DNA from 2 places in the Arthrobacter sp. MDT2-16 genome. Region 1 is predicted to be linked to the other one. Evidence: predicted binding sites of a transcription regulator. Region 1 holds the regulator's gene; the other holds the start of a gene.
What was found. The regulator LexA, encoded in region 1, represses DNA repair genes until DNA is damaged. The targets are predictions, from matches to a motif close to TCGAACANNTGTTCGA.
Positions count from the first base shown of each region.

Region 2: a site for LexA is predicted at 6,567-6,582, ahead of ACX80N_RS09360 (HNH endonuclease signature motif containing protein). Genes of this name have one in related genera too.

Region 1 covers NZ_JBTNDP010000009.1:35,709-46,784, forward strand. The annotation lists gene ACX80N_RS15020 (MFS transporter) at 1-433, opposite strand, end outside; gene ACX80N_RS15025 (SseB family protein) at 463-1,329, opposite strand; gene priA (bifunctional 1-(5-phosphoribosyl)-5-((5-phosphoribosylamino)methylideneamino)imidazole-4-carboxamide isomerase/phosphoribosylanthranilate isomerase PriA) at 1,326-2,084, opposite strand; gene ACX80N_RS15035 (hypothetical protein) at 2,151-2,309, opposite strand; gene hisH (imidazole glycerol phosphate synthase subunit HisH) at 2,314-2,952, opposite strand; gene hisB (imidazoleglycerol-phosphate dehydratase HisB) at 2,949-3,566, opposite strand; gene ACX80N_RS15050 (histidinol-phosphate transaminase) at 3,713-4,807, opposite strand; gene ACX80N_RS15055 (LysM peptidoglycan-binding domain-containing protein) at 4,914-5,429, opposite strand; gene lexA (transcriptional repressor LexA) at 5,743-6,519, shown strand; gene ACX80N_RS15065 (ATP-dependent DNA helicase) at 6,615-8,696, opposite strand; gene hflX (GTPase HflX) at 8,689-10,269, opposite strand; gene ACX80N_RS15075 (class I SAM-dependent methyltransferase) at 10,412-11,032, shown strand; gene dapF (diaminopimelate epimerase) at 11,059-11,076, opposite strand, start outside.
Region 2 covers NZ_JBTNDP010000004.1:147,701-158,776, reverse strand. The annotation lists gene ACX80N_RS09385 (choice-of-anchor I family protein) at 1-2,917, opposite strand, end outside; gene ACX80N_RS09380 (DoxX family protein) at 3,093-3,545, opposite strand; gene ACX80N_RS09375 (pullulanase X25 domain-containing protein) at 3,728-4,609, shown strand; gene ACX80N_RS09370 (M10 family metallopeptidase domain-containing protein) at 5,077-5,823, shown strand; gene ACX80N_RS09365 (heme-degrading domain-containing protein) at 5,922-6,467, shown strand; gene ACX80N_RS09360 (HNH endonuclease signature motif containing protein) at 6,595-8,337, shown strand; gene ACX80N_RS09355 (SDR family oxidoreductase) at 8,370-9,023, opposite strand; gene ACX80N_RS09350 (SDR family NAD(P)-dependent oxidoreductase) at 9,166-9,924, opposite strand; gene ACX80N_RS09345 (SpoIIAA family protein) at 10,044-10,448, shown strand; gene ACX80N_RS09340 (GNAT family N-acetyltransferase) at 10,515-10,817, shown strand; gene ACX80N_RS09335 (TetR/AcrR family transcriptional regulator) at 10,814-11,076, opposite strand, start outside.

The DNA of each region.
Region 1 (11,076 bases):
AGATGGCGTCGAGCGTGAAGGCCGTGCGCCGTCGATCACCGTCGACCAGTACTCCGAGCGCCTGCCGGATCACCGAGAACGCCGGGAGGGTGAAGAGCCCGCCGACGAGGGCGGCGAGGAGCAGCCACTCGTAGGGCAGGTGCGGGGCGACGGACCAGATGGCCGCCTCCGCGATGACGGAGGGGACGAGCGCCCGGCGCAGTCCTGCCTCGTCGATCCGCCGGCCGCGCCACGGGGCACCGACGGCGATACCGATGGTGACGACGGCGGCCACGGCCCCCGCCTCCGCATAGCCGCGATCGAGGGTCTGCACGACGTGCAGGGTCAGGAGCACGCCCGCCGCCGAGTGGGGGAAGCGGGCGATCATCCCGACGATCAGCAGGGTCCGGACGGAGCGGATGCGCAGCAGATCACGGTAGACGGCGAAGTTCACGTGTGTGTCTTTCCTGGCCGACGGATCCGTCAGCGGGTCAGTTTGATGTCGAGCGAGTCGACGCGTTCCACGAAGTCGGTGAGGCCCAGGAGCTTCCCGCGGAAGGACGCGACGGCATCGCGTACCTCCTGCGGCGACAACCCTCCGCGGAGCTGCAGGTCCATGCGCAGCTCCGGACCGGGACCCCCACCGGAGGCAATAGTACCGTCGGCCGTACGCGTGAGGACGCCTGCGGCGGGTCGCAGGGCTACTGCGAGCACGTCCTGCTCCCCGCGCGCCGCCGTCTCCACCAGCGCAGCCAGTGCGGGGTCCTCGTAGGACGGCGTCCACCGGATCTGTCGGGCGAGGGCCCACACAGCGGGACGGCGGACCACGACGGTCAGGTCCGCGCCCGGGTCCAGCACCATCAGCTCGGCGTCCTCCGCCGCGGCGGCGAGGGCGGCGCGTGCCGCGTACGCCGCGACGGGGCGGGCGTCCGGGTGCCAGCGCTCGAGGGCGCGGGTGGACGAGAAGACCGGCAGGGCCCTGCGCCCGTCCGGCGCGGTGAGCGTGACGAGTGCCATCTCCGCTTCCTTGTCGGACTGCACACCGGAGACCCCCTCCCCCGGCTGCGCGAGCCGGGCGACGATGGGGATGAAGACCCGCGCGGTCGTGAGGGCGCTGAACACAGCCCTCTCGCGGGGCCCCGGCTGATCCACCGATCGGTCGGGAGCACCGAGCAGCCCGGCGACGGCGGCAGCCAGTGCGGGGTCGGCTGTGCCGTCGTCGTCGTCGAACGCGTGCAGGGGGTTGTCCGGCCCGGACAGGTCGCGGCCCGCCCACGCCTGCCCGGCGGAGTCGGCGGTATTGCCCGCGAGGGCCGCCGCGATGTGCGCGGGAAGCTGCCGTCCGGTCACGCGTCCGTGGCGGGCAGTCCCGCCACGTCGAGGGCCTGCGGCAGGGTGAACGCTCCCGCGTAGAGTGCCTTGCCGACGATCGCGCCCTCGAGGCCGGAGGGCACGAGTTCGCGGAGCGCCGCGACGTCGTCGAGGCTCGAGATCCCGCCCGACGCCACGACCGGTCGCGTGGTCCTCGCGAGGACCTCCTGGAGCAGCGCGATGTTCGGGCCCCTGAGGGTTCCGTCCTTTGTCACGTCCGTGACCACGTAGCGTGCGCAGCCCGCGTCCTCGAGGCGCTGCAGGACTTCCCAGAGGTCACCGCCGTCCTCCGTCCAGCCGCGCGCGGCGAGGGTGGTGCCGCGGACGTCGAGCCCGACGGCGACGGCGTCGCCGTACCGGGCGATGGCCAGTTCGGTCCACTCGGGGTTCTCGAGCGCAGCCGTGCCGAGGTTGACGCGCGTGGCGCCGAGCTCGAGGGCTGCGTCGAGTGTCGCGTCGTCCCGGATGCCTCCGGAGAGTTCGACCTTGATGTCGAGGTGGCGGACCACGCGCTCGAGCAGGTCCCGGTTGGAGCCCCGGCCGAAGGCGGCGTCCAGGTCCACGAGGTGCACCCACTCCGCGCCGGCCTCCTGCCAGGCGAGAGCGGCGTCGAGCGGGTCGCCGTACCCGGTCTCGCTGCCGGCCTCGCCCTGCACCAGGCGCACGGCCTGGCCGTCGGCGACGTCGACGGCGGGGAGGAGTTCGAGCGTGGGCGATTCGGCGAAGGGGCTCATGGTCTGCTTTCGTACGGGCTGTCGGGCCTGGTCGGTCGAGCGGGTCGGTCGGGGCGGGTGTGGCGGCTAGTCGCCGGGAAGCGTGAACAGGTAGGCGGCCAGGAGCGAGAGTCCCGCCAGCACGAGGAAGGCGATCCAGACCCAGCGGGGGAAGTCCTGGCTGCGCAGGGAGAAGGCACCTCCGATGAGGACACCGGCGGCGCCCATGAGCACGAGGCTCAGCACGGCCTCACCGCATCCCCTCGATCCAGTTCCGCAGCAGCTGCGCGCCGGCGTCGCCCGATTTCTCGGGGTGGAACTGCGTGGCGCTGAGCGGCCCGTTCTCGACGGCCGCGATGAAGGGGGTACCGTGCTCGGCCCAGGTGACCTGCGGGGGCTTCATGGCCGGCTGGGTGACGTCGAAACGCCAGTCCTGGACGCCGTAGGAGTGCACGAAGTAGAAGCGCTCGTCCCCGATGCCGTCGAACAGGACGGTGTCCTCGGGCGCCTGGACGGTGTTCCAGCCCATGTGCGGCACGACGTCGGCCTGGAGCCGCTCCACCGTACCGGGCCATTCACCCATGCCGGGGGTGCGGACGCCGTGCTCCACGCCCTCGTCGAAGAGCACCTGCAGTCCCACGCAGATCCCGAGGACGGGCCTGCCGCCGGCCACGCGCCTGCCGATCATACGGAGGGCGTCGACGTCCTTGAGCCCCTTCATGACGGCGGCGAACGCGCCGACACCGGGCACGAGCAGGCCGTCGGCGTTGAGGACGTCGTCGGGCTCTGCGCTCAGCACGACGTCGGCGCCGACGTGCTCCAGGGCGCGGACGACGGAGCGGACGTTGCCCGAGCCGTAGTCGAGCACCGTGACGGTGCGCGCACTCATAGCGTCCCCTTCGTGGACGGGATGCCCTCGACGCGCGGGTCGGGCTCCACCGCTGCACGCAGGGCACGGGCCAGTGCCTTGAACTGGGCCTCGACGATGTGGTGCGGGTCGCGGCCGGCGAGGACGGTGACGTGGAGGCAGATCCCGGCGTGCAGGGCCAGGGCCTCGAACACGTGGCGCGTGAGCGATCCGGTGAAGTGGCCGCCGATCAGGTGGTACTCCTGGCCCGCCGGCTCCCCGCCGTGCACGAGGAACGGGCGACCCGAGATGTCGACGACGGCGTTGGCCAGGGCCTCGTCGAGCGGCACCGTGGCCTCGCCGAAGCGCCGGATCCCGGCCTTGGTCCCGAGGGCGCTCCGGAGCGCCTCGCCGATCGCGATGGCGGTGTCCTCGACGGTGTGGTGGACATCGATGTGCGTGTCGCCCGAGGACCTGATGGTCAGGTCGATCAGCGAGTGCTTCGACAGCGCTGTGAGCATGTGGTCGTAGAAGGGGACGGTGGTGTCGATCGAGGACACCCCGGTGCCGTCGAGGTCCAGCTCGACGAGGACGCTGGACTCGCTCGTGACGCGCTCGATCCGGGCGGTGCGGCCGCGGGCGGCATCAACTGTCATTGCATTCCTTCGGTGCGCTGCCGGTCATCGGCGCGCGGATCGACATTCGTCTGGTGGCGGGAGGTGGTGCACGGCGACGGGCCGTGTGCGTCCACTGCCCCTCAAGTCTAGGAGATGCGACGGCGGCGCAGCTCGGTCCTCGGGGGCTACAGCAACTTCTCCAACGCCGAGAGGAACACCGTGGTCTCCTCTTCTGTTCCCGCGGTCACGCGCAGGGACCCCGGGATCCCGACGTCCCGGATGAGGACACCTGCTTCCAGGAGCCCCTCCCAGACCCGGTGCGGGTCCTCGAGGCCCGAGAAGAAGACGAAGTTGGAGTCCGACGGCGCGGGGCGGAGCCCCAGACGCACGAGTTCGCGCACGATGCGGTCCCGCTGCACCTTGATGGCCTCGACGTTCGAGAGCAGGGTCTCCGCGTGCGTCAGCGCCGCATTGGCGGCCGCCTGGGTGATCGCGGACAGGTGGTACGGCAGGCGCACCAGCCGGAGCGCGTCGGCGACCTCCGGGGCTGCCGCGAGGTAGCCGATCCTCGCGCCCGCGAGAGCGAAGGCCTTGCTCATGGTGCGGGAGACGAGCAGGCGCGGGCGCCCCGGCAGCAGGGTCAGCGCGCTCGGCGTCCCCGTCTGCGCGAATTCCCCGTAGGCCTCGTCGACGATGATGACAGCGCGGGCGGCCTCGCCGGCCTCATAGGCGGCCTCGATGACGTCGAGGCCGAGCGCGGTCCCGGTGGGGTTGTTCGGCGAGCACAGGAACACGATGTTCGACCCGGACTCGCGCACCGCGCGGGCCGTGCTCTCCGGCGTCATGGCGTACGCGGCCCCGCGCTCCGCCGTCACGTAGCGCGTCCCGGTGCCGCTGGCCAGCAGCGGGTACATGGAGTAGGTGGGAGGGAACCCGAGCGCCGTCCGTCCGGGCCCGCCGAACGCCTGCAGCACCTGCTGCAGCACCTCGTTCGATCCGTTGGCCGCCCACAGCTGGTCCGGGGTGAGGCCATGGCCGAGGTAGTCCGCCAGGTTCTTGCGGAGCTCGGTGAACTCGCGGTCCGGATACCGGTTCAGGCCCTGCGTGGCCTCCGCGACGGCGTCGACGATGGCGGCATGCACGTCAGCCGGCACGCCGTGCGTGTTCTCGTTGACATTGAGCAGGATCGGCACGTCCAGCTGCGGGGCCCCGTACGGGTGCAGGCCCACGAGGTCATCGCGCAGGGGCAGGTTCGCTAGGGCGTCGACGGAGGAAGGCACTCGACAAGTTTAAGGGATGCCCCCTTCCGCCGGTAATCGCGCTCGATTCGGTCGGTCCGATGGGACCATCCGGTCGGGGTTCCGGCCGGGGACCTCGCCTTCGGTGCTATCCCCCGACGGGTACCGCGATGCTCTGCCCGGCCTGGACCACCGAGCCGCGGAGGTTGTTGAGCTCGACCATCTCCGCCACGACGTCCCGGGGATCGCGATCGGGGGCGTGGCGCAGCGCGAGGTCCCACAGTGACTCCCCCGCCGCGACGCTGACCTCGACGGTCGCGGACGATTCCGGCAGGGACTCGCCCGCCTGCGCCTGGGAGGTGAGGAAGGCACCGAGGAGGATGAGCGCCGCCACGCCCAGCGCGATGGGCAGACCGACCAGCAGCAGCCGTCCGCGGCGCGTCAGGGTGAGGGGACGCTCCGGGTTCCGCTCCTCGAGCCGCCCTGCGACCGGGCCGGCGATCCGCTCCGTACTCCGCTCCGTACTCCGCTGCGTGGAGGTACGGAGCCGCGTCGGCCGGATGCGACCCGCGGGGACCGCGCGGAAGGGCACTTCCGGGCGGCCGGGTGTCAGCGCCCACAGCGCCGTGCTGCCCTGCAGAACTCGTGCTTCAGCCATTGCCAAGCCTCTTTTCCTTCGAATAGCCGTTCCGGGCTGGACGCCCGTTTCGAACGGATGTTCTAATTAACTCGAACTCAGTTCTAGCACTCACCGACGACCGTTGTCGAGACTCGCTCGAACATATGTTTGAAAAGCATGCAGGCCTGCCCTAGCGTGATCAGGACAGGGCATCACCGGCCTCTGCCGCTGCTGAGCGGCAGGCAGGCCGTCGATGCACCTCAGACAATCACCCGCCACCGACACAATGGATTCCGCCGCAGCGGAATGCCGGTGGTGGGCTCCACGGGATCTGCGGTCCCAGGCGAAAGGCAGAACAGTGGCGGAACCAACACCGGCAGTCCGGCAGGAATCGAACATCGCCGACGTCCCCGGCGACGCCGTTCCGATCACCGCGGGCCGGGGCCGCCCGCGGGGCCGCTCGGTGTCCAAGGGACTGACCGCACGTCAGCTGACCATCCTCGAGACGATCCAGCGCTCGATCGCGGACAAGGGCTACCCGCCGTCCATGCGGGAGATCGGTGACACCGTGGGTCTGGCGAGCCTGTCGAGCGTGACGCATCAGCTGTCCCAGCTCGAACGGCTCGGCTATCTCCGGCGCGACCCCAAGCGCCCCCGCGCCATGGAGGTCCTGCTGCCGCTGACGTTGCCCGCCGAGGCGCCGGCGGGTCCCGACGGGTCGCCGGAGCGGAAGACCTCGGCGGAGCACCGGGTCGCGGTGGACACCGCGCTGGTCCCACTGGTCGGCCGTATCGCCGCTGGTGGCCCGATCCTCGCCGATCAGGTGGTCGAGGACGTCATGCCCCTGCCCCGACAGCTCGTGGGCCACGGCGACCTGTTCATGCTCAGGGTCTCCGGCGACTCGATGGTCGACGCCGCCATCTGCGACGGCGACTGGGTGGTGGTCCGCAAGCAGCAGAGCGCCCAGAACGGGGACATCGTCGCAGCGCTGCTCGATGACGAGGCCACGGTGAAGACGTTCCGTCAACGGGACGGACACACGTGGCTGCTGCCCCAGAACACGCGCTACGAGCCCATCCTCGGCGACCACGCCAGCATCATGGGCAAGGTCGTCTCGGTGATGCGCGCACTGTAGGCGCCCCGCTCTCCGCCCGAGGGGCGCCTACAGTCCGGTGACTGCGGCGCCCCTCGTGGTTGGGTGCCCGGACCTGCCGGGGCCGGGCCGGGCCGTCAGCGGGTGGAGAGCCGCTCCAGGATCCCGGTGACGGTGGCCCTGTCCGTGGTCGCCCAGAAGGGCGGTAGCGCAGCCCGGAGGAACCCGCCGTAGCGAGCCGTCGCGAGGCGGCTGTCAAGGACCGCGACGACGCCCCGATCGCCTCCCGACCGGATCAGGCGGCCGGCGCCCTGTGCGAGGCGGATCGCGGCATGCGTCGCGGAGACACTCATGAAGCCATTGCCGCCGTTGCGGGCCACGGCCCGTGTCCGCGCCGTCATGAGCGGATCGTCCGGCCGCGGGAACGGGATGCGGTCGATCACCACCAGGCGGCACGAGGCGCCCGGCACATCCACGCCCTGCCAGAGGGACATGGTGCCGAACAGGCAGGTGTCCGGCTCATCAGCGAACTGCGTGACCAGGGCGTTGAGGGAGGACTCCCCCTGGCAGAGGATCTCGAAGTCGACCTGGGGGCGCAGCGCCTCCGCCGCCTCCTCGGCAGCCCGCTTGGAGGAGAAGAGTCCCAGGGCTCCCCCGCGGGATGCCCGGAGCAGGGTCAGCAGTTCTGCCAGCTGCGCGTCGGACGTGCCGCGTTCGGGCTTCGGCAGGTCCTTCGCCACGTACAGCACGCCCTGCCGCGGGTAGTCGAACGGGCTGCCGACGTCGACGCCGGTCCAGGCCGGCGCGCCGGGGCCGCTGAGGCCCAGCGATCCCGCGACGGGTCCGAACTCGGCACCGATCGCGAGCGTCGCGGAGGTGAGCACCACGGTGTGGTCCTCGAAGAGGCCCTCCCGCAGGCGCGCCGCCACCGAGAGCGGCGCCACGTTCAGCGTCGCGGGCGCACTCTCATCCGGCTGCGCGTAGCCGGATCCGGGCGTGAAGGTGCTCGGCCGGGACGCCCAGACCACCTCATCGAGGTCTGCGGCCGCGAGGATCCGCTCGGCGAGGTCGAACACCAGGGTGACGCGGGAGCGTGCAACCTGCCGCCCGCCGTCGACGTCGGCCTCCGACTTGCCGTCCGTCTTCGTGTCGGAGAGCGCGGCGCGTGCGGCGTCCCGGACCTGCGCGAGGGATTCCTCGAGGTCGTCGGGGAGGCCGCCCGGCAGGAGCCCGGAGGGCACGAGTTCGGAGGCCGCCTCGAAGGCGGACGCCGCGGTGTCGAGGGCTGCGGTGCCGATCGAGGCGTGGCGGCGGAGGGCGGTCGCGGCGGCGCTCACCATGGAGGCGGAGAGCTGTCCGGAGACCGCCCCGGTCACGCGGTCGTGGAGTTCGTGCGCCTCGTCGATCACGACGACGTCGTACTCGGGCAGGACGGCCAGCCCCTCGAACGCGCTGATGGCGAGCATCGCGTGGTTCGTGATGATGATGTCAGCGTCCGCGGCAGCGGCGCGCGCCTTCTCGCTGAAGCACTCCTGGGCCATCGGGCAGCGGGCGGCGCCCAGGCACTCCATGCTGGAGACCGACACCTGCCGCCACGCGCGGTCGCTGACACCGGGGACGAGGTCGTCGCGGTCGCCCGTGTCCGTGTCCTCCGCCCACTCGCGCAGCCGGACCACCTCCCTGCCGAGTGCCGACGCGGGGCCTCCCCCGCCGAGGGCCGGGGAGGGGTGCGGTGCTGCGTCCTCGCCGAGGCTGAAGAGGGCGTCGGGGGCGTCCTCCTCGGGGAAGCCTCCGCCGGTCTTGTGCAGGCACACGTAGTTGGAACGGCCCTTGAGGAGCGCGACGTCGACGGGGCGCGCGAGAGCGGGTTTCACGGCATCGAGGAGGCGTGGCAGGTCACGGCCCACGATCTGGGCCTGGAGGGCGAGCGTCGCCGTCGAGACCACGGACGGGCGGTCACTGTCCATGGCGTGGGCGATCAGGGGGACCAGGTACGCCAGGGACTTCCCCGTGCCGGTGCCGGCCTGGACCAGCAGGTGGTCGCCCGAGCGGATGGCCTCGCTGACCTGCCGCACCATCTCGTGCTGGCCGGCGCGCATCTCGCCGCCCATGGCCGCCACGGCGGCGTCGAGCAGTTCCAGTGCCTGACGGGCTTCGGCGGAGTGGCGCGCCGGGTCCGACGCCGCGACGACGGCGCCGGATCGGGTGCTGTCACCCATGCCGGAGGTACGGCTCCAGATCGGCTGCCAGTCCCTCGCGGACCATCACCTCGAGGCGGGTGCCCTCGTCGACATGCTCGAGGCCGAGGATCTCCACGTCCTCCTGGTGCAGGCGGCTGAGGACCTCGCCGCGCTCGTAGGGCACCAGCAGGTCCAGCTTCACGCCGGGACGCGGGATGTTCGTGCTGATGAGCTGCTTCAGTTCCGTCATGCCGGCACCGGTGCGCGCGGAGACGACGACGGAGCGCGGCTCGCGCTGCCGCAGCCGCTCGATGACGAACGGGTCGGCGGCGTCGGCCTTGTTGAAGACCACGATCTCGGGCACCTTGCGGGCATCGACCTCGGTCAGGACGGTGCGGACCGCAGCGAGCTGGCCCTCCGGGTCCGGGTGCGAGACGTCGACGACGTGCAGGATCAGGTCCGCGTCCGCGACCTCCTCCAGCGTCGAGCGGAATGCCTCGACCAGCTGGGTGGGCAGCGACCGGACGAAGCCGACGGTGTCGGCGAGCGTGTAGCCGATGCCGTCCGGGGTCTCGGCCCGGCGCACCGTCGGATCGAGCGTCGCGAACAGGGCGTTCTCGACGAGGACCCCGGCGTCCGTGAGCCGGTTCAACAGGGACGACTTGCCGGCGTTCGTGTAGCCGGCGATGGCGACGGAGGGTACCTGGTTCCGCTTGCGGTTGGACCGCTTGGTCTCCCGCGCCGGCTTCATGCCTGCGATCTCGCGGCGCAGCTTCGCCATCCTCGTGCGGATCTTGCGGCGGTCGAGTTCGATCTTCGTCTCACCGGGACCGCGGGAGCCCATGCCGGCGCTCGCGCTGCCGACCTGGCCACCGGCCTGGCGGGACATCGATTCGCCCCAGCCACGCAGGCGGGGCAGCAGGTACTCGAGCTGCGCCAGCTCGACCTGGGCCTTGCCCTCGCGGCTCTGGGCGTGCTGGGCGAAGATGTCGAGGATCAGGGCGGTGCGGTCGATGACCTTCACCTTGACGATGTCCTCCAGGCCGCGGCGCTGCGACGGGGAGAGCTCGCTGTCGACGATCACGGTGTCGGCGCCGGTCGCCTGGACGATGCTCTTGAGCTCCTGGGCCTTGCCCGAGCCGAGGAACGTGGCGGGGTCCGGCTTCAGGCGGCGCTGCACGATGCCGTCCAGCACCTCCGATCCGGCAGTCTCCGCGAGGGCGGCGAGTTCCTGCAGCGAGTTCTCGGCGTCCAGCGCGGTCCCTTCGCTCCAGAGGCCGGCGAGGACCACCCGCTCCAGCCTCAGCTGCCGGTACTCGACCTCGGTGACGTCCTCGAGTTCGGTGGAAAGACCCGCCACGCGGCGGAGCGCACGGCGTTCCGCCAGGTCCTGCTGGTCCCCGTCGGCGTCGGCGGGCTCGTCCTCGCTCGACAGCGCGAGCGCACGGGAGCGCCAGGTCTTCTCGATCGGTGCGGTGGTCTTCTCCGGTGTCGTCCCGTTCTTCGCCTTCGCCGCGGCAGCTTCGTCGCTGGCGAGGATCCGGTCGATGACGGCTTGGATCTCCTCCGGGCCCATGTCGGCCCCGGTGGGATGTCCGTGATTCTCGGTCATGTTCTCCTTCAGTGAATGTCGTTCGATTCTACGGCGGCCCACCGACGGCGTTCCAGCGTATTCTCGCGGGGCGAAACCGCCTTGCGCCGGAAGGAGGACCGCCGGCGGGGACCGGCGAGGGCGTGCCGCTACGCTTTTCCCTATGGACGCATCCCAGGAGCCGCAGCACTACTTCAGCGCCCGGCCGGTCGGGCCCGAGACGCGCAGGCCCCTCTCCGTCGTCCTCGCCGGTGAGCGCAGGGAGCTCGTGACCTCGTCGGGCCTCTTCAGCCCCGACGGCGTGGACAAGGGCACGTCGATCCTCCTCGGATCCGTGCCGGACCCCGAGGGCCGGCGCCTGCTGGACCTCGGGTGCGGCTGGGGACCGATCGCCCTCACGATGGCGCTGAAGGCACCGGAGGCCGAGGTCCGTGCCGTCGACGTCAACGAGCGGTGCATTGCGCTGACCGCCGAGAACGCACGGCGGCTGGGGCTGGGCAATGTCGTGGCCTCGACCCCGGACGACGTCGATGCGGACCTGGCCTTCGACACGATCTGGTCCAATCCGCCCATCCGGATCGGGAAACAGGAGCTGCACGCGCTGCTGCTCCGCTGGCTGCCGCGCCTCGCGCCCGGTGGCAGCGCGTGGCTCGTGGTGCAGAAGAACCTCGGCGCCGACTCCCTGCAGCGCTGGCTCGCCGGGGAACTGCCGGACGACTTCCTCGTCCGCCGCGCCGAGACGTCGAAGTCCTTCCGCATCCTGGAGGTGCGCCGCGGGCAGTGATGCCGGGGCGTCCGGGGCGCGTCCGCTCAGCCGCGGGTCGACAG
Region 2 (11,076 bases), on a different contig from region 1:
CCAGCAGCTGCTTCAGCTGGGCTCCCGTGAGGTCCAGGGTAAAGAGTGTGTTGCCGAAGGGCTGCACGGCTGCAACCTCCGCGTAGGTGACCACACCGCCGTCGTCCCCGAACAATAGGTCCGCGCGGACCCCGCCCGGGTTCATGAACGCGATCTGTGCGGGCTCACCGCCGAACGCAGCGTTCGACGTCGCCTCCAGCTGGATGTCCGCGATCAGGTTCGAGAGGGACGACTCCGTGGCGCGGTCCGCGGCCCGCGTGATGTCCGCCGTGATGGAGCCGACCGGGACGGCTCCCTCGACATCGGCGGCAGCCTTCGCCTCGGCGACGATCGCTGCGACCTCGGGGTCCGCCGGGTACAGCGGCACATTGTCCGCGGTCAGCGGCAGGAGTGCCGCCTCGACCGAGACGACGTCCCGGGTCTCGCGGTCCACGCGCACCTGCAGCTGGTCCAGCATGGTCCCGTACTGACCGGCCTGCAGCACCGGACGCTCGCGGCCCTCCAGCCCCGCGACCGGGAACGAGCAGTTGTACGCCTGGTGGGTGTGCCCCGAGAAGATGGCGTCGATGCCGGCGGTTGCGCCGCGGACCAGCTCGCCGTACGGCGACTGCTCGGCGCCGATGGTGGCGCAGTCGGTGCTACCTGAGCCGTCGTGTGCGAGGAGGACGACGACGTCGGCCTCACCGTTCGCATCGTCGCCGTCGCGCAGCTGGGCGGCCACGCGGTTCGCGGCCTCCAGCTGGTTGCCGAAGTCGAGGTCCGCGATGCCCGCCGGGGAGACGAGCGTCGGCGTGGCCTCGGTGACGGTGCCGATGAAACCGACCCGGACGCCGTCGACCTCCTCCACGTGGTACTCGTCCAGCACAGGGTTCTTGGTGCCCTTGGCGTACACGTTGGCGCCGAGGCCGTAGCGTGTGTCGCCGTAACGAGGCAGTACGCGGTCCGTGAGGTCCGCGAAACCGCGGTCGAACTCGTGGTTGCCCACCGCGGAGACATCGAGGCCCGCCGTGACGAGCGCGTCGATGGTCGGGTTGTCCTGCTGCGAGAAGGACGTGAAGGTGGATGCGCCGATGCTGTCGCCCGCCGAGACGAAGAGGGTGTTCGGGTTCTCCGCCGTCAGGGTGTTCACCGCGCCACCGATCACGGCGGCACCCGCCTCGGCCCGGTTCGGCTCGAGGCGCCCGTGGAAGTCGTTGATGCCGAGCACCTGCACCGTGGTGGTGTCCGTCGTGATGTCGAACAGCGTGGTGGTGCCCGAGACCTCGTTGCCGACCGCGATCATCGGCTTGCCCGTGGGCGAACCGTCCGCCGGGATGAAGGTGAGGCCCTCGGGGCCGAGATCGCCTGCGAGCGCCAGGTTGCCGCCGTCGCCCACGGACTGCGAGAAGTCGCGGTTGTTCACATAGGTGACGAAGGTGCTGGTGGCGGGGTCGGTGATGTCGTACACCATGATGCCGCCGACGCGCTCGAGGCCGATGAAGGCGTAGGTGTGGCCGTCGATCACGCCGATGGTGAGGTTCTCGGGCTCGGGGCCCTTGTCGTCACTGCGGCCCTCGAGGTTGGACTCCGTGTGGTTGGAGTTGAAGAAGCCGGGGTTCGCGGCGGCGGTGATGCGCTCGAAGTCCTCCCCGGAGTCGAAGACCTGCTCGCCGCCGGTGGTCCAGATGGAGAAGCTGCGGCTGCCGAAGGCGAAGAGCTCGTCGTAGCAGCCCTCCGGGGTGAGGCCGCTGGCCGTGCTGATGTTCAGGCGGCCGAGGTCGGCGTCGCCGGTCAGCCCCGCGAGGGGGCTCGTCCCGCAGAGCGGTGCCAGACCGTCCGTGCCGAGGTCCTTCACGCGGGCGGGCTCCGCGTAGTCGCCCCACTCACGGGCGTCACCCTCGTTCGCAGTGACGAGGTACGTCTGCTCACCTGCGGTGTAGGCGTTGATGCCGTCCGGCATGTACAGGCCGTTGAGGCCCTCGTACGTGCGGATGTTCACGGTCGGCGCGTCCCGCGGATCGCGGTCCGACGCGTCGAGTCCGTTGCCGGGAAGGCCGTGGTCCTTCGTGCCGAGCGGCCAGATTTCTGTGACCGTTGCGGACGCGAGATCCACGACGGCGACGGCGTTCGCCTCCTGCAGTGCGGCGTACGCGGTGCCGCCGTCGATCGCGATGTACTCGGGTTCGAGCCCCTCGGACACGGGTCGCGTGGAGCCTTCGACGCCCGCGAAGACGCGGACGCCGTCGGGCAGTACCCTCGTGCCGCCGTTCTCCGGTGCCTCGAACGCCCCGAAGCCCGCCGTGCGGACGGCTTCCTGGGCAGGTGCGGCCACCGTGGCGGGCAGCGAGACGACGCTGATCGAGCCTTCGGGGTCCACCGTGTAATCGTCGTTCGGCTCGCCCTCGTTGGCGACGACGGCGAGCGTGCCGTCCTTCGAGATGCTCACCATGTCCGGCAGTGCACCGACCTGCACGGAACCGAGGATGGCACCGTTTCCGGCGGCGTCGAAGAAGACGAGGGATCCGGCGTCGGTCTTGGTGGGCGATTCCAGCGCGATGACGCCGAGGCCGTCGGAGCGGATGGCCACGGAGTTCGCGACACCGGCTCCCGCGATGGTGAAGAGCTTGACCGGTGTGGTGGGGTCGGCGACGTCGAGCACGTCCACGGCACCCGCCTGCGCGTTGACGACGAACAGGCGCTTGCTCGCAGCGTGGTAGGCGACGATCTCGGCCGCGGATTCGTCGAAGACCCCGCTCTCGTACGAGCCGATCGGGGTGAGGCTGAGCGCGGCGTCGGGTGCCGAGGAGCTGATGGGCTCCGGGACGACGGCGGCGCTCGCGGGTAGTGCCAGCAGCAGGGTGCCGGTCACGGCGACGGCGGCGACGGCGGCGACGGCGGCCTGCGCGCGCAGTCGGCGGGTGGGACGGGACGGAGTCATGGTTCTCCCGGGCGGACGAGGTGGGTGCGAACCTCTCCTGTCTACGAACCGAACGTGGCGGTGTGGTGAACGCACGGGGGTTTCGGGATGTCGGTCGCGGGGCGATTCGGCCGCGCTACGGCCGTCGGCCGGTACGGCTCCACAAACGGGCCCGCGGAGGCCCAGTGCTGAAGGCTCAGCCCTTGTTCCGCCTCACGCCCGTCGAGGACGGCCGGAGCGTCCGGCGGTCCCGCCACGCCGCCGTCGACCACAGCGTCCAGAGCACCAGTACCGGCTGGAAGAACAGGCGGGCGAGCCGCGCACCGTCGGAATCCAGCCCGAAGGCGCTGACGCCGTCGACGTACTGGGCGATGTTGCCCGGGAAGACGGCGATGAAGAACACCGCGACCACCCACCCCACGAGCACGCGGTACCTGCCGAGGAGCACCAGCGCGGCACCCAGCACCAGTTCGACGACGCCGGACGCCAGCACCACGACGTCGGCGTCGAGTGGCAGCCACCCGGGGACCTGCGCGGCGAACTCCGACCGCGCGAATGTCAGGTGGGCTGCGCCGGCGAACAGCAGGAACGCCCCGAGCACCAGCCGGGCGGCGGTCCGGGGCGCCGAGGTACGGGCTGGAGGCGTCATCTAGCGCACAATAGCGGCAATGCGCAGGACTCGGATAAAGTCGGGGTGCTGTCATCCGCAGTCTCCAGCATCGTCGAGCCCGACCAGGTAGGAATCCGTCCCGTGGGACGGCGTCCTCCGGGTGCGGACTGCAGGGGCATGGTGGACGACGGATTGCCGCCCGCCCCACGAAGGAGACCGCCATGGCCCCCCGGAACCGCACCAACGACCGACTGCGCACCACCCTCGCCCTGCTCGCCGCCCACCAGGCCGCGGGCACCGTCGTCGCACCCTCCGAGCTGATGGCGCAGGCCGTGGCCGAGGTCCCGTTCGACGACAAGGAATCCGAGCTCCTCGCCGGCGGCGTCCCCCGCGGCTTCAAGGCGCTCACGACGGCGACGTCGAAGCTCGTCAAGGCCGGCTGGCTCGTCAAGGGCCGCGGCGGCTGGACCGCCACCGACGAGGGCGTCCGCGCGGTCAGTGCGTTCACCGACTCCGAACAGTTCATCAACGCCATGATCAGCGGTGCTCCCGTGCCCGAGACGGCTCCTGCAGCTCCGGTGCACGCGCCGGCGGCTCCCGAGCAGCTGGGCGAGGAGTCGCAGGCCGTGCAGGCCGAGGTGGAGGTCGATCCGACGGAGGTCGCCCAGGCCAAAGCTGCCCTCGCCGAGGACGCCGCGCCCGCCGAGGACACCACGCCGCCGGATGTCACGCCGACCCTCGAGGTGACCTCGGACGGCGTCGTCTCGCCCGCAGAGGGAACCGCCGACGACGCCTGGCACGGTCAGCCGCAGTCCGTCGCTCTCTCCGGCGACTTCGACCCGCTGTTCGGCGAGGCCGGGCACTGGAGCTCGGACCTCCGAGAGCTGCAGCTGGACTACGACGCCGCCTCGAACACCTGGAAGCAGACGCTCCAGCTGCCCGCCGGCACCTACCAGTTCAAGATCCTGGTCGACGGCTCCTGGGAGGAGAACTACGGCCGCTTCGGTGTGCGCGACGGCGCCAACCACGAGCTGCACCTGCTCTCCGACACCTCGGTGACGTTCCGGTTCGACTACGCCTCGAAGGACATCGAGACCTCCTAGGTCCTGGTTCCCTCCTCGGCCCCGCCGGTTGCCCTCGGGCGGCCGGCGGGGCCGTCGTCGTTCCCGGCACGTGTCCGTCTCCGGTTCCCGGCAGCCTTCGCGCAGCATTGCCCAAGGACCCCTCAAACCACGACGGGACCCCCTTGCCCGTGCCGCACGATGGACCTGGATCTGCCGGGACGGGGGAAGCGCAGCACATGGGGACACTGGATCGCGAGTGGTATCACGAGCGGGGCGATGCCGCGCGGGACGTGCGGCGGTCGCCGTCGGGCCGAGTACCGCGGTGGGCGATGGACGAGGCGTCCGGTCAACCGACAGCACCACCGCTGTGGTGTGGTGGGGCGCCGACCGGTCGACACCCGCGGCGGGGCGCGCGGAACCACCCGGGGTGCACATCGCCGAGGCGCAGGGGCCGCATACCACCGCGCCTGAGGCTGCGGCTCGGCACCGCTGCCGTCCTCGCGCTCGTGGTCTTCCTCTATGCGACGCCGTCGCTGTTCGATCGTTTCGTCCTGCCTGTCGCCCTGCCGCACCTGCCCGGCGCGAACGTCCCGCCCCGCGGTGTCGGAGCGAACGAGGTGCCGCTCGGCACCCCGCCGCCCGCTCCGGCGTCGACGGCGTACCGGCTCTTCGAGTCACCGGTGGAGGATCAGGAGTGGATCGCCTACGACCCCTGCCGCCCGGTGCACTACGTGGTGCGTCCGGACAACGCACCGTCGGGGTCGGAGGGACTGGTGCAGGAGGCCGTGGCCGAGGTGTCCGCGGCCACGGGGCTGCAGTTCGTGGACGACGGCACGACGACGGAGGCACCCTCCGAGGAGCGCGACCTGTATCAGCCGGAGCTGTACGGCGAGACGTGGGTGCCGGTGCTCATCACCTGGAGCAGTCCGGCGGAGATCCCCGGACTCGCCGGCGATGTCGCCGGATTGGGTGGAAGCGACTACGCCCAGTCGCCCGGCCAGCCCCTCGTCTTCGTGGGAGGGCAGGTGCAGCTCGACGCACCCGATGCCGTCCAGACCCTGCTGATCCCGGGCGGTCGCGCATACCTGAAGGCACTCGTCATGCACGAGCTCGCACACGTTGTGGGACTCGACCACATCGATGATCCACACGAGCTCATGTTCGAGGAGAACACAGGCCGGATCTCCTTCGGCGAGGGCGACCGCGCCGGGCTCGCACTCCTCGGCACCGGACCCTGCGCGCCCGGGCTCTGACCCCGTGATCACCGGAGATGGGACTTCTGTCAAGAGGCACCCAAGTGGGTGCCCGGACCGGTTTCCGCCGCAGCCTGACCACCGCGTAGATTTATTCAATGAGCAATGACGCCCCCTCGACTGTCATCCGTCCGTTCGATCCCGACGGCGGCAGCGACCAGCCTGCGGAAGCACTCGAGGCGCTGATCGCGAAGGTCGAGGGCGAGGTCGCCGAACTCCAGTTCACCCGCTTCACCAACGACGACGCCGTGGCCCTCGGACAGTTGCTCGTCCAGCTCGGAGTAGGGCGGAACCTGCCGATCGCCGTCAGCATCTGCCGGCCGGACCACATCCTGTTCCGGGCGGCGCTCGACGGCGCCACCCCCGACAACGACTTCTGGCTCGACGCGAAGGCCCGCACCGCACAGCGCTACTACGTGCCGTCCCTGCTCGTGGGTCTTCGTGCGCGACGGAACGGCGGCCGCATGGAGGACAACCCGATGTTCGACGCCACCACCCACGCCGCCCACGGCGGCTCGTTCCCGCTCTACATCCGGGGCGTGGGACCGGTGGCCACCGTGACGGTGTCGGGACTGCCGCAGCTCGAGGACCACAGGCTCGTGGTGGAGGCGCTCCGCACGTTCCACGCGGCGGACGGCCTGTAGGCGCTCCGGCGTCGACCCCGGCCGGGTCTGTCCACACCCCCTTTCTATGTGGACAACCCGGCGCACTTCCCCTCCACATTCGCCTCCCAGACGCACGAATAGTACGGGTGTTCTATAAAATCGGGACATGGCCATTGCACCGCTCGAGAACCTCCCCGACGCCCCTGCGGCGTTGGACTCGGCATGTGAGGCGCTCGCTTACTGCGGCCAGCGGCTGAGCGGGAACCACCGTCTTCTGTCGGGGAGCGAGGCACTGCAGGTGATCCTCGACGTCGAGCGTGCCTCCAGACTGGTGGATCACCTGAAGATCGTCGCCGCCCGATTGGCCGACGAGCATCGTTTCGCCTCCCCTGACGGCTTCGGCGACCGCCCGTCCCCCGGCGCTCCGGCGTGCTCTCCGGGCGGAGACGGCGTCGTGGACATCGACCCGGCCGATGCCGCCGCGGCTGGGTCGCCTACGGCGGCTACGACGGTGGCAGCGTCGGCGGTGGCAGCGTCGGCGGTGGCAGCGTCATCGGCTTTGGCGGCATCCTCACCTTCGTCGGCGCTATCGGCGTCATCGGCCTCGGCGGCGTCCTCAGCTTCGGCGGCGCTATCGGCTTCAGCGGCGTCCTCACTTTCGGCGGGCGCCGGCTACAGGGACTGTGCCGACTTTCTCCGCGCCACGCTCGGCATCGGCCGGACCGAGGCGAAGCGCCGACTGAAACTCGCTGACGTGGTACTCCCCACGATTTCACCGACGGGGGCAGCGGTTCCCCCTCGATTCAAGGTCCTGTCGCGAGCGGTCGGGTCGGGTGCGATCAGCGGGAGGGCTGCCACGCTTGTCGTGCAGTCGCTTGAGCGCGTGCACTCCTTCGCAACGCCACGTCAGCTGGAGGGGATGGAGCGCCACCTGACGAAACACGCTGTGGAGTCCGATGAAGACATCCTCTGGGCGCTCGCACGGCGCTGGGAGGGTGTGCTCGATCAGGACGGACAGGAGCCCACGGAGAGGGTGCTGCGTGCACGGCAGGGCGTGTTCCTGAAAGGACGACGCAACGGACTGCATCTGCTGGAGATCGGCGCGACCGACGATCAGTTCGAGCACCTCGTGACCGTCATGAATTCGACTGCCAACCCCAGGCTTCAGGACGGCAGGTCCAGGGGATCCATGGGAGGTGCTTCCCGGGACTCGGCAGCGGGACCCGGCACACCTGCGTCAGACGCAGACGAGACGACTGACCCTTCCGCTCCCACGAGACCCCAGCGGCTTCTCGATGGCCTCGTCTCCGCCTGCAGGATCGCCCTGACGACAGGTGCCCTTCCAGCGACCGGCGGTCACCGTCCGCAGGTCATGGTCACCATCGACTACAAGGATCTGATCGGTGAGACGCAGCGCGCAGGGCACGCCGTGTTCGGCCAGCAGATCAGCGCCAGGACCATCCGCAGGATGGCGTGCGACGCCGACATCATCCCGTTGGTGCTGGGCGGACAGGGCCGGATTCTCGACGTCGGGCGGGCGCAGCGACTCTTCCCACCCCATCTCCGGCGCGCGCTCGTAGCCCGGGACAAGGGCTGCGCCTTTCCCGACTGCTCCATCCCGGCCAGTTGGTGCGAAGCGCACCACATCAGACCCTGGACTCGAGGTGGCCCGACCAGCATCGACAACGGCGTACTTCTCTGTTCCCGGCATCACCACATCATCCATCAGGGAACATGGGTCGTCGAAGCACGCAGCGGCATTCCGTGGTTCACCATGCGAGGTAGACCGGGCCGGGCAGGCGCCCCACGACGAAACACCTACTGGCAGGCAGGGCTATCGGTCGAACAGGAAGTCGTGCGTCACGGCGTCGAAGCCCCTGCATCCCGCCGGAGCCGGTCCACTGGATGAGCAGCGCCAGCAGCCGACGGGGAACGGGAGCGCTACAGCGAAGCCTGAATGGCCTCCGCGATGGGGGTGTTCCCGTTGTTGAACCGGATGGTCTTGTCCACCGTCCCGAGCTCACCGAGGACCACGGCCACCACGTGTGCTACGTCCTCGCGGGTCACGGAATCCTGCTGCGGCTCGTCGGAGACCTCGATCTTCCCGGTGCCGGGGTCGGTGGTGAGTCCGCCCGGACCGAGGATGGTCCATGCGAGCTCCGAAGTGCGCAGGTGCTCGTCCGCCGCGGCCTTGGCCTCCGCGTAGTGGAAGAAGCCGTTGTGCTCGGGGACCCCGTGATCCTTGCGGGAACCGATGTAGGACACCATGACGTAGCGGCCCACCGACGCTTCCTGCGCAGCATCCATCGAGCGGATCGCCGCATCGCGGTCCACGGCGTAGGTGGCCTCCACACTGCTGCCGCCTGCACCGGCGGACCAGACGACGGCGTCGTGCCCGCGGAAGACGTCGGCCATCTGTGCCACGGACAGTTCGGCCACGTCCACCACCACGGGGGTGGCGCCGAGCTCCTCGATGTCGGCCGCGTGGTCCTTGTTGCGGAAGATCGAGGTGACCTGGTGGTCCTGGCTCGTCAGGATCTTCGTCAGATGCAGTGCTACTTTTCCGTGCCCACCGATGATGGCTACGCGTGACATGGGAACTCCCTCTTCTCGTCGGATGTCTTCCCTTCGACGCTAGCCCCTGGGCCCGGCACTGGCCACCGGTCATCCGGTGTTCAGCCCCCAGCGCAGGCCTATTCCCGGCCCGCGGCGGAAGAGTGCGAGGACGGGAACGCATCTACCGGAGGTATGACGCCCCGTTGGCATCGACCACCGTACCGCTGACCCAGACCGGTGCGTCAGTGGCAAGCCAGGCCACGGCCCGAGCGATCTCCTCCGGCGTCGCCACGCGATTGAACGGACTCTGCGCCCTCACGGCGTCCCCGCCCGGACCGTCGAGCACGGTCCTGCCCATGTCCGTCTCCACGAAGCCCGGAGCGACCGCCGCGGCGAGGATCCCATGGGGCGCGAGCGCGACGGCCAGGGACTGGGTCATGGAGTGCAGCGCCGCCTTGCTGGCGCCGTACGCGGGGTTGACGGGCTCGCCCCGGTAGGCGCCGCGCGACCCGACGCTGACCAGCCGGCCACCCTCCGGGCCGGCCTCCCGCTGCAGGAGGTGACGCGCCACGAGCCACGCGAGGTTCGCGGGTCCCATCAGGTTCACGTCGAGTGTGCGCCGCCACGCGTGCTGCCAGTCCTCGTAGGACGTGCTCGCGATCGGGTGCGCCTCGAAGATCCCGGCGTTGTTGACCAGCACATCGATGCCCCCGAGGTCCTGCACGGCGGCGTCGACGATACCCCGGCACGCCTCCGGGTCACCCACGTCCCCGACCACGACGGCATGCCCGGACCCGGGGAGATCCGCCAGGACGCCCTGAGCCGCTGCGGCATCGCGCCCGGCGTGCACCGCGATGTGATGACCGCGCCCCGCGAGTTCCCGAGCGATGGCAGCGCCGATGCCGCGGCTCGCTCCTGTCACCAGAATGCTCAAAGTCATGCCATGACGCTACCTCCTGCATGTCAGAGCGGGCGGGCGTGGACAGGACTCCGGCCGCGCAGCCGCTGCTTGGTACGCTGTCAAGCCATTACCCATGCCACTTCCCGTGAAGGACCGAGATGGACCCGTTCAGTGCGCACCTCGACAGGGGCGTCCTCACGCTGCGCTGGAACCGCGGCGTCGAGATCACCCACGCCGTCGCCGTCGCCGCCGCGCGTGCCCTGGCCAAATTCCACGGCCCTGCCGCCCTCCCCCTCCTTGTGCACATGCATGGTATTTCCGGTGTCACTCCGGAGGCCCGCGTGGGCATGGCGTCCTACCGCGGCTTCTCGAGGGTCGCACTGGTGGGTGCCGACGCCGTCGACGAGGTGATGTCGGGCTTTTCGCACCGCTCCCCCACTACCACGCGCTTCTTCACGTCCGAGATTGAGGCCCTCACCTGGTTGCGCAGCAGCGCGGGCGAGCAGGACGGGGTCGAGGAGGGCACGGTCGAGCGGGGCACGACGGCATCCCGGTCCGACTGACGGCTGTCAGATCCGCGTGGGAGGGAAGCGTTGACCGCCCTGCGCGGCGGGTGCCACAGTGACATCATGAGCACCGAGAACACCACCGACAGCGATGTACAGGTCAGCAACAACGAGGCCAAGAGCCGCTACGTCGCCACCCTCGACGGCGAGCAGGCCGGCATCGCCGCCTACGAACGCTCCGGGAGCACGATCACCTTCACGCACACCGTGGTGGACGAGGCGGTCGAGGGCCACGGCGTGGGCAGCACCCTGGTCCGGTACGCGCTCGACGACGCACGTACCGAGCACCTCACCGTGGTGCCGCAGTGCGAGTTCGTCGCGGCGTTCATCGAGGAGCACCCCGAGTACCAGGACCTGGTGGGCTAGGCCGCCCTGCTGCTCCTGCCGCCCAGCGCAGTATCGATCAGCACCTCGGCCGCGCTCCGCGCCTGCCGTGCGGCGTCGGTCGTGCCGGCGATCGCCGCCGTGGTCTGGGCGCCCTCCGCGAGGATCGAGAGCTGTGGCGCCAGGTACGGCGGCGCACCCGCCTCATTCGCGAGGCGCACAACGTAGTCCTGGAATGACGCCTTGTGCTCCCGCGCGTACTCGGCCACCTCGGGACTCACGGCGCCGAGCTCGGCGAAGC